DNA from 2 places in the Shewanella halifaxensis HAW-EB4 genome. Region 1 is predicted to be linked to the other one. Evidence: riboswitches for the same ligand, from Rfam matches in the RefSeq annotation. Region 1 holds a riboswitch; the other holds the start of a gene.
The links. A riboswitch is a leader RNA that binds a small molecule or an ion and turns the genes downstream of it on or off. The one in region 1 is predicted to bind cyclic di-GMP.
Positions count from the first base shown of each region.

Region 2: linked by a shared signal. The riboswitch ahead of SHAL_RS18000 (M66 family metalloprotease) and the one ahead of SHAL_RS23620 (immunoglobulin-like domain-containing protein) in region 1 are both predicted to bind cyclic di-GMP.

Region 1 covers NC_010334.1:4,543,928-4,549,440, reverse strand. The annotation lists gene SHAL_RS19370 (Bax inhibitor-1 family protein) at 158-835, shown strand; gene SHAL_RS19365 (HlyD family secretion protein) at 917-1,948, opposite strand; gene SHAL_RS19360 (hypothetical protein) at 1,945-2,256, opposite strand; cyclic di-GMP riboswitch class I at 2,700-2,785, shown strand; gene SHAL_RS23620 (immunoglobulin-like domain-containing protein) at 2,856-5,039, shown strand; gene SHAL_RS19345 (pyridoxal phosphate-dependent aminotransferase) at 5,263-5,513, shown strand, end outside.
Region 2 covers NC_010334.1:4,234,793-4,240,305, reverse strand. The annotation lists gene SHAL_RS18000 (M66 family metalloprotease) at 1-2,662, opposite strand, end outside; cyclic di-GMP riboswitch class I at 2,766-2,853, opposite strand; gene SHAL_RS17995 (TM2 domain-containing protein) at 3,569-3,910, opposite strand; gene add (adenosine deaminase) at 4,479-5,474, opposite strand.

The sequences.
Region 1 (5,513 bases):
TTTATGTTGGTTATGGATAAGTACTAACCAGTTAACGCTTTGTTTGTTGACCTATTTTGCAAATTGAATCTTTGTTTATATGGTACTGGCTTTGCCTTGGTTATGCTGCCCGGCATCTGGCGGTTAATACCGCATTATTGCTAGGAGCAAGTGTTTTATGGAAAAGTCACAAGTGGGCGTGAGCCATTATTTATCAGGGATATTTTTAAAAGACAGAGCCGTGAGTAAGTCGGTGTTTAACTTGGTGATTGGCTTGGTATTGATGTGGGGATTTACGACGAATTACCTGACGGTCGTTCATTTTCCTACAGAGTGGATTAATAGCGTTAATCCTTGGGTGATCCTCATTGGTTTCCTTATTTTCTCTACTCTTGGCTTTCTGATCATGTTTCGTTATCGGGCGCCGCTATTTAGCTTTTTAGGTTATAACCTAGTGACCTTGAGCGTGGGCTTATTACTGAAACTATGCCTACAGTACTTCACCGATAGTGAAATTGTGACTGCGATTCAATATACCGCAGGTATTACGCTATTAATGATTATTAGCGCGACCTTGATGCCAAAGTTGTTTATGAGCTTTGGTAAGGTGTTGGTTGTGATCACGGGGTGGATCTTAACGATTGAGCTGAGTTGGTTGCTCATGTTTGGCCATAGCCATGAGTTAATTCACTGGATCGTGGCCGTCAGCATGTGCGGCTACATAGGATACTTTTGGGCGCAGGCCTGTAAATACGGCGAAACCTTAGATGAAGCGATCGATTTTGGTGGCCTGCTGTATATGGAGATCATTAACTTGTTCCTACGACTGTTAGAGATCTTATCCTCCAAGCGATAAATCACTGAGTTTCATCACGGTTAAAAAGCACAGCCTAGGCTGTGCTTTTTGTTTATGTCGCCATAGTTGCCATCACCGCGCTTATAGCGGATTGAGGTAAGCTTTTACCGCTGTTAATCTCACCGTTGCTGCACCAATAATGTCGAGAAATCCCAATATCGAGGACGGCTTGTCGGCGCTTATCCACGCCGAGCCCGTGGCGCCAATAGGCAGCATCGCCATAGTGGCGTCATCGACCTCAAGCACCACAGTTCTGCCAACAGGCATGGAGCCTAAGTTGATGTGACGAGACACCATCTGCTCGCGAGGTAAGATATCGCCTTGAGCTTCACCTGTGGCCTCAACCTTGCTGTGCACTCTTGCTCTGAATATCTGCCCAGGGTAGGCATTAATATAGAACTCGGCAAACTGTCCGGGTTGAATATAGGCAAAGGACTGGTCGGGAATACGCATCTCGACAAACTTGCGGCCAGTATCCCAAAGGTGCATGGCACCGACACGCGAGCCATCGGCGATATAGACATGGGTCACCATGCCGTCAAATGGTGCACGTACTTCGAGTCTTTTAAGCTCAAACTCTTGTTTACGCAACTGGGCATATTGCACCTCTAGTTGGGCATATTGAACCTTGAGTTCGGCAGTGGTGATCTCTACTTTATCGGCAGCGTTTTCTAGATCTCGCTCACTCACATGATCGCCCAAGTTAATTTTACGTTGGTGATTACGCTTGGCCTGCGCCAGTTTGACTTCTGTCGCTTCAATATTGCGCTTTACCTCTTGTACTCTGGCATTGATCTCATCGATGGCGCTGCTGACCTTGTCATCGACCAAGGTGTAGAGCAGTTCGCCTTTGTTCACGTGTTGGTTGTGATCGATTGAGATAGTATCGATCTGTTGGCCAATCGCTGGTGACAAAATGGCGTGTGGAGCGCGCACTGTGGTGGAGTTGGTCAGATCCGCCGGCGAGTAGAAACGATGAGCTAAGAATAGGGCCACCGCAATCAGGCAGCCAACAAATACGCTGATAAAGTAGTTTCTAGGTCTCGCTTTAATGACTTTAAATTTGAATAGTAACCAGACGATAAAAATATAGGGCAGCATTATCTCTTTCATGCGCGCGTCCCCCTAATCCACTCTTGTACTCGGTCCCAATCGGTCACGATGGCGATAACGGCGAGCACCCAAAGTGGCTTCCAAAACAGGCCTAGCATACAGAGCCAGAAAACCAGTTTGGCCTGCCGCATGCCGCGTTCTTTGGCTAAGTACTTGGGTAATGAGTGTAGGTGCCAAAGTTTTAGTGCTACCCAGCTGACTATCCCTAAGGTGATCAGGGTGACGACCCACATAAAGGCAATAGATTCGAGCAGCAGCATTACGCTAGGGAGGTTTTCGTAAGTTAAATTGGTGTCATGGATCTTCATTCAACTCTCTTAGATAGCTAATCATTAGGTTAAAAACATGAAATAAACTGACTGCAAATATTAGCTTTTCTTAGCTGAACCCCAGTTGAACTCTATGGGCGGTTCTTGAGATTTGTGCCAATAAATAGTGATTGCGCTAACTCATATCAATAATCTGACATTTTTAGGTTTGGGTTATATTTTTGGCGTTAATTTTGTCAAATTATTTTTAATGGTTACTTTTATTGAATAACTCTGGCGTTAGTTACTTTAAATGTTGGTTAATGTATATTTTGTTTTATTTTTATCTTTGTTTAATCAGTATGTTAGTTGTCAATATTTTGTCTTTTGTGGTTTTAAGGTGTTTATTGCTGTTAGCTTGGGTTTTGTCGCTATATTTAGATTTACAAAATTAGGGTTACAGATAATAATCCGCAAAATAAGACGAGTGCTATTTATGCACTTGATGAAAAAGGCAAAACCTGTGAAAGCGGGTGACGCAAAGCATCCAGCCTAACGGAGCAACTCCTACGGCAGTGGCGCTACCGCAAGTGACACGGGCAGCAGATATTACCTGCCTGTTTGTTGCTTTTCGATATTGAATGAAAAGGGATGAATTAATGAAATCACTCAAACTTAATCTACTTGGCGCAAGCATAGCCTTGGCAATGGGCGCGGTTTCGGCGCCAGCGATGGCCAATGGCGTTGATATGATTAACCCACAAGCGGGGGTTGTTGTGGGTTACTGGCATAACTGGTGTGGCGGCGCGGGCTATAAAGGTGGTGTCGCCCCTTGTGTGACCTTAACTGAGGTCGATCCGCAATATAACGTGGTCGATGTGTCGTTTATGAAGGTCTACGGCGCAGTCGGCACCATTCCTACCTTTAAACTCGATCCTGAAATTGGTTTAACCGAAGCACAATTTATTGAGCAGATCGGCGAGCTCAACCGCCAAGGCCGTTCGGTATTGATCGCCTTAGGCGGCGCCGATGCTCATATCGAGCTACGCAGTGGTCAAGAGCAAGCTTTAGCCAGTGAGATTATTCGTCTTGTCGAAGTCTATGGCTTTGATGGTCTAGATATCGATTTAGAGCAAGCGGCGGTGACCGCTGCAGACAACCAAACCGTTATTCCTGCGGCGCTGCGTATCGTTAAAGATTACTACCGTGAGCAGGGCAAAAACTTCTTGATCACCATGGCGCCAGAATTTCCGTACCTGACAACAGGCGGTAAGTATGTGCCTTATATCACCGCGCTAGAGGGCTATTATGACTGGATTAACCCACAGTTTTATAACCAAGGCGGCGATGGTATCTATATCGAGGGGCTAGGTTGGGTTGCGCAAAACAACGATAACCTTAAGCAGGAGTTTATCTATCATATTGCCGATGCCTTATCTAACGGCACCAACGGCTTTACCAAGATCCCCCACGATAAGTTAGTGTTTGGTATTCCAACTAATATCGACGCCGCAGCAACGGGTTATATCAATGAGCCGCAAAAGCTATATGCGGCATTTGAGCAATTAAAAGCGCAGGGTCAGCCGCTACGTGGTGTGATGACTTGGTCGGTTAACTGGGATATGGGACAGAGCTCTGCGGGTCAGGCGTACAACGAATCATTTATTAAGGCTTATGGTCCATTCATTCATGGTCAAGATATTCTGCCGCCAGAGCCAGATAACGGTAAGCCAATTTTCTCAGGGCTTAGCAACACTCGCGTTAAGTTAGGCGCAGAGTTTGATGCACTGGCGGGCGTAAATGCTCGTGATATGGAAGATGGTGACATCACATCAAGTATTCAAGTTGAAGGCTCGGTCGATACTCTGACCTTAGGTTTGTATGCACTGACTTATCGCGTAAGTGATAGTGATGACAACCTAACTGAGCAGGTGCGCACGGTAGAGGTATACAACACTAAACCTGAGCTTAAGGGTGTCGCCAACGCTAGCGTATTACTGGGCAGTGTTTTCGATGCATTAGCGGGCGTGAGTGCTATCGACGCCGAAGATGGTGACCTAACGGCGCAAGTTAGTGTCGAAGGTGATGTGGATACCAGCAGCGTAGGTCAGTACCTACTAACCTATCGCGTCAGTGATAGTGCAGCTCAGCAAGTTGAGGTGTTACGAACCATCACAGTAAAAGAGCAGGGCGCGGTGTGCGATAACGCTTGGGATGCGACAACCACCTATCTTGGCGGTGAAACAGTAAGCCATGCTAGTAAGAGCTGGTTAGCGGGCTGGTGGACTCAAGGTGATGAGCCGGGTACCACAGGTGAGTGGGGCGTTTGGAAAGCCCAAGGTGATAGCGATTGTGATGGTGGTCTGCCGCCAGTGGTAAAGCCGACACTTGATATAAGCGGTATTGCACCGCGCTATGTGCTTGAGCAAGGCAGTGTGTCTATTGAGTTTAGCGCTAGCGTTAACCAAACTATGGTAGTTAATGCTAGCTTAGTGCAAGGCAGCACTGTGTTTGCAAGTAGTGAAGTCAGCGTAGCTAGCTCAGCAGCTATGACTCTATCTGCAACGGATTTAGCGGCAGGCAGCTATGAAGTCGTAGTGAGCGCACCAGAACAGGAACTGATTCGTCGTACTAGCATTAGCTTGGTTGAAGAAGATAGCGAGGGCGGCGACTATCCAGCTTACGCGGCAGGCACAAATTACCAAGCGGGTGACGTAGTCACTAATGCTGGCGGTGTATATGAGTGCCTACCTTGGCCAAACAGCGGCTGGTGTAGTGGCGCTGCGAGTCATTATGCGCCAGGTACAGGTAGTGCGTGGCAAGATGCCTGGTTTGCTCGTTAATCGTGAATGCTATGATTGTATAGCATGAACACGCTAAAGCCTCGTCGATGTGACGGGGCTTTTTTACGCAATAAATACATAGCTAATTTATTCTTTATTTATATAGGATTAGGTGTATGAAAAAGTGTGATCTTGGCTACAAATCTAGTCTGCTAGACTAGCGATAGTGAGTCGTTAATAAGAATATCTAGTGTATATATTAATTCAATAATAATAACTAAGTATGCAAAACTCTTCTTTCAAGTTAAGTCGTCGTCAATTCTTATATGCAGGTGCCGCCGCATCAAGTTTAGCGACCTTAGGTTGCAGCTCAACCTCAATCTCTACTGCAGCAAGTTCGTTAGCATCGGCCTCGATGAGTACGGATGAGCCGATCCCGCTTAATTTTAATGAGAACCCACTCGGCTTGGCACCTAAAGCCCAGCAAGCAGTTACCGATGCGTTGCCCAATGCTTGGCGTTACCCCGATGCGGC
Region 2 (5,513 bases), 310 kb from region 1:
TGTTGTGACTGTATTGTACTTGCTCGGTTGGATTACGCCAAATCGTGTAGGTCCAATCACGATTATTACTGTGCTTAATCCCTGGGATTTGTGAACATTTATCACCTTGTACAAAGCCTGCGCCATTATGACTAGGATTGTTGATATCAGTTAATAGACAAAGATTAACTTCGCCAATCTCTGGTGTCGGGGTGTAAACAATCTGGCCTCTACCTAGTGGGTACAACAGTGAATAGTCACCTGTAGCCGATACCATCTGTTGTGACTGGCCATTAATGCTCCAGTGCATATCATCACTGGTTCGGCAGTTGTTGTTAGTGCTATCAACATGACCTACCAAGTTGACATTATCACCTGTAGTTGTAGTAAAGCTAAACTGGCATAAGCGTTTGTAATTGCCATTATCAGCAAGGGTTTTCCATGTAGTTAATGCTAATTGTTCTTCAGTTAAACTTTGATAATGATGCCATCCACCCGTTAATGTCTGCCCTGAGTCGATAGGCGTGTATTCTGTAGCGTTAGGTAATTGGAAGGTATTGCCATAGTTGCCGTAGAGCACTGGATAGATCTGACTCGGATTGAGTCGCATCGGATCGTAAATTCCCACTAGAGTGGTAACTTTTATACCCGTTTGCTGCGCAGCAAGTGCATCAGACTCTACATTGAGGTAGCTTTGCTGCTCTTGATCCCACTTTACGTAATAGCTTGTGCCATCTGGAGTTTGGTTGTAACCATTATTAAGCCATGCTTGGGTGCGCCTAGCTTGCATTGGGTGCTCATAGGTATAGTTACTCACTAACCCCATTTTTTGATTCTCACCGCCAGCTTGGGCATCACGCAGGAAGCTAAATATGTCCAGATAAGGAGGGGAGATCTCGCCGCCAAGATTTAACTCTTTAGCAGACCCACGCCAATTGATATTGCCGATAAAGCGTTTAAATACAGCATCCCAACCCCAGCCGCTTTGCATATCATGCACAGAGGCCATACTTGGATAGTGCCCTAGGCCGTAGTTATGTCCTAGTTCATGGGACCATTCGTTACCTGTAGTTGATTCGAGGGTAACAATCCCACCACCGCCACTGCCACCGTGTACAACCGTTTCCGTTTGCCCTGTTTCGGCATCGATATAAACCCCCACATTGGTATGAGCGGTAATGTGATTGAAGTGACGATTATAAGCCTGTGAACTGCCAGCTGTGGCAGTTATGCCTACGTTGGCATTGTTAATACCTGTTGAAATAAGCGCTTTACCTATGGCCTCACGCATATCGCCGCCGTGCCAGCCACCATCAGTCTCGCTGCGCTCGGTATAAACTTTACCATTTGGCATGGTGACTTTTTCAAAATATGCTGAGGCGTATTGGCCGACGATTAATTTAGACACTGGAATTTTTTGGAAATAATCCGCGGCATGTTCAGCTGTGTTATTGGCCATAGTGTTGCGACCACGAGGCTGGGTTAACATACCCATATCGATATTTTGGATGATTAGCTCTGGTGCACCACCAAACTCAATATTTTGTTGAGACAGCTCAGAGTGTCGACCATGGTTATCAACAAACTGCAGTGATAAGCCGGGTTTTATCCAATTCCATTTTAACGGTAAGCTCCACAAATTGTGGCCAAATATTACCGTTGGACGCCCCTCAACTGCATATTGATCGGTTTTCGGTTGGTTAGCTGGAGGCAGCATTATTTGACGGGTAACCAATTCGCCATCTTGATAAATCTCAACCCACATTTGGTTTATGTCATCTTGTTGTGGGCTCACCAACAACATCGCTTCCCGGCCAATAACGATATCTGGGGCACCCAAATCCTCATTGCCAAACGGTGCCGTAATACTGTGACTCTGCATAAATGAAACATGTGCAGCAATATTACCCTCAAGGTGGTTTAAGTTGCGAGTTCCATCATGAAAGCCCACTTTTTCTTTTTCCGTGATGAAGTTAAATGCCTCAAGCTCAATACAAGCTGTTGTGTTACAGGCCTGAATTTGAACTTGGTATTGGGTTTCAGGCATAAGTTGGCTGAAGAAGAACTCAGGTTCATTTGCAGTAAACAGCTGTGGAGCCATTTTGCTATTTGTTTGCGTCAAACTGATTTTATAATTATTGCCTGCAACATGGCCCTGCCAAGTAAGCGTTGCACCGAGATCAAACACCCCTGAAAGTTCAACATTAGATATAGTCGGTGCACTTATGCACTCTTTGTTCTCAAAGCGCATGACTTGTTCCGTTGAGAACATTTGATTTGGATTATACTCAATAAAGCAGCCGTCGGTTGAGCTGCTCATGCTGCCGAATTCATCATGGATAAAGTAAAAGCCATGGTCGTTATTCATAACGATGTCCCATTTCTCATCAAGGAAAGGGAAGGTATCGTAATATGGGGCCAATGCCTCAGCACCACCATAAGGAAGTGGAAACTTAGGGTAATTATTTTCGTGTAGTTCAAAACGATGATTATTATAAACAATATAACGTTTATTGTTTTCTTCAATCACCCCATCGCCACTCATGCCGCGCTGTTTCATACTTGTGATAATACTGAAGGTTTGCTCAGCGGATTGCTGCATATTGATTTGTGCTTGTGCCGACAACGGCAGCAGCGCGCTGGTAACAAGCAGTGCTAGAGAACGAACTTTATTTTGTAGCATTAAAAAATCCTTATTGAAGTAGATAAATCAATAAGGCAAAACGCGTAAACATGACCTGTCGCTCATCAACAACTACAGAGAGCTGTTTGAGTAGCAAGATACCAATGGCATCCCCGCTATCATAGGTACAATTGACCCTTAGACCGGTGGTTTTGCGTCCCAGTCTTTCAACTGGTTTGCCTTTTCGCTGTAACAATTGTGAATTACTGTTGCGCGAATGTATTGGTAACGGCTTTGTAGTGCAATCTTTATCTTGAAATTGTTGGTTACTTGCTTTGTTTGTGGTCGATTTGTTTGCGATAAGATGGGCAGAGCCTTAGCTTGCGTGAATATAAAGATTATATCTTGGTACGTTACGCCTCTATAGTTGGGCGAAAATTAGGAGAGAGGAGGGGGACCAATCAGTATAATAAAGTGATCTACTCAGAGTCTTTTAGCATCCGATGAATAACGATGCTATTCACTCGCTGCGACCTGTATGTTCCCGATATTCATAAGACATTTCTTTTCACTGACCCATAGGGATATAGAAAATGACCTTAAAGGGGATGGACAGCTTAACACCATGGTGATCAGATGCTGCGAATGCCCCTTGTTCAAAGTAGAAGTGCACGACTATATGGATATAGGAGGATGAGTAACGCAGCAGCTGATACCTAGGATCAATTAATGACCTTGCCTCAAAAGTGCTAAACGCTCGCTGAGCGGTCAAGTCTTTATACTGATTAATATTACTAAATAGCTTGCGTAGTTATGGGCTTATAATTGTTTTTAAATAGTGAGACAGAGTAAGCTTTTTAATCTTAAATCCAACTCCGCCCAATAAAAAAGACAGCCTAAGCTGTCTTTTCCTAAATCTTTAAAAACGGTGAGGGCGTTTTAGCAGGTGCTCACTTAAAAAACGGTTTAAATCCCCTGTGACACTCTTTTGCAGTAACGCTGCTCAAAATTAAAGGGTGTCATCTTCAGGGTGCGGACCGCATCGACCCAGCCAACGACCATAGGCACCAGTGTCCAGCTAAATGCTAAGTATAAGCTACCCTTTAGGTGCTGACCTAAATAGAACTTATGTAGCCCCAACCCACCTAGTAGGAAGCTAAACCAGATGGCAAGCTTCTGATTTTTGATGCGCATATCAGGATCGACTCCAGCCAAGGATTCTAGCCCTTGTGCTGCATAACATTGGGGGCAAGAGATTGAATTAAGGTCGATTTTATGGTTGCACTGTGGGCAATCTATGTTCTGCATTGCAAACTCCAATAGTCAATACGGCTGATATCTGGCTAATACCTCATTATGCGTACAAGTGTGCGCCGAAACATAGGTACCTAGTTCACAAAATTAAAATAAAAGCGTTAATTTTGGTCTTGTTGAGTTTTGCGTAGAGGAGAAAAGGGGGGAGCTTAAAAGTTACGAGAACAATTTTAAGTTTCGATTCAGCTCAAATTAGTCTGAGTTTGGGCTGTGCTGGTTCTATCTATATGGAGATGGTGTTATAGCTAGCAATTCCACTGAAGAGTATATGTCTTTGGTAATCGATTAGTCAGTTACAATGATAACGATACTAATGGCGTTATAGATGAAATTAAAATCTATACTCATTCGCCCACAAGCTTTAGAGCCGTGAGCTACGATATCTTTTAATCGTTAGCTTATCTAAGTGCTGGGAGGCTATTGTCAAAAGCCCATAATAAAAGGCTATTAACATCAGTTAATAGCCTTTTCTGTAATACCGTTTGGCTCATTATTTTAGCTAAAGCGCTAATCTTAAAGCAGTAGTCTTAAAGTGCTAACTTTAAATCAGTAGCCTTAGGTTTTAGGCAATAAATTTCAATAGAGACTGTTTTACTTCGTCAGACGCAAACGCATTTTCAACACTTATCTTATAGATCTGAAAGTAGTCTTGTTCGCTTAAGTTAAACTTCTCCGCCGCTAGCTGTAGCTCTTTGGTCATTGTGGTATCAGACACAGTACGGTTATCGGTGTTAATGGTGACCAGTAGACCATCACGGTAGAAGTCACCAAATGGGTGGCTCTCTATGTTTTCAACCGCTTTGGTTTGTACGTTACTGCTAGGGCAGGCTTCGAGTGCTACCGCCTCAGCTCGTACTAACTCATAAGCATCTTTATGGTTATTGATATGAATACCATGGCCGATCCGTTCGGCACCCAGAAGCGAGATTGCATCATAGACGTTCTGACCGACGCCTTGTTCACCCGCATGAATGGTGATCCGGTAGCCTTTATCGAGGGCATACTTGGCGTAAGGAATATACTCGTGGCAAAAACCTGGCTCTTCACTTGCCGCTAAGTCAAACGCCACCACGCCTTTGTTAAGGAATGTAGCGCCGGCATCGATAACCTCATTGATATCATCTTTTGGTAGTACCTTAATGATAGAAAGGATGTAGTTACCCTTAATATCATAGAGGGCTTCAGCCCTGTGCATACCTTTGACGACACTGCCAATAATTTGCTCGAAGTTAAGCCCTTGCTTGCGATGAAGCTGTGGCCCAAAACGTACCTCTAGGTACTTCACGTTCTCTTTAGCGGCATCTTCAAATAGCTCGAACGATACACGTTCAAGCGCTGCCTCTGTTTGCATAACCGATACAGGCAGTGCAAAGCGAGTCAGATATTCATCAAGGTTAGGGCAAGATTCTGGCGCCACCATCAGGGATTTGATGTCGTCAACGTTATCGCTAGGAATGTCAATGCCTTGAATTTTGGCAAGGTCGATAACAGTTTGCGGGCGAACGCTACCGTCTAGGTGGCAGTGAAGATCGATTTTGGGTAGCTGTAGATAATTCATGAAGCTCTCCTTTATTGAGTGATTAAACCAATCTAGCAA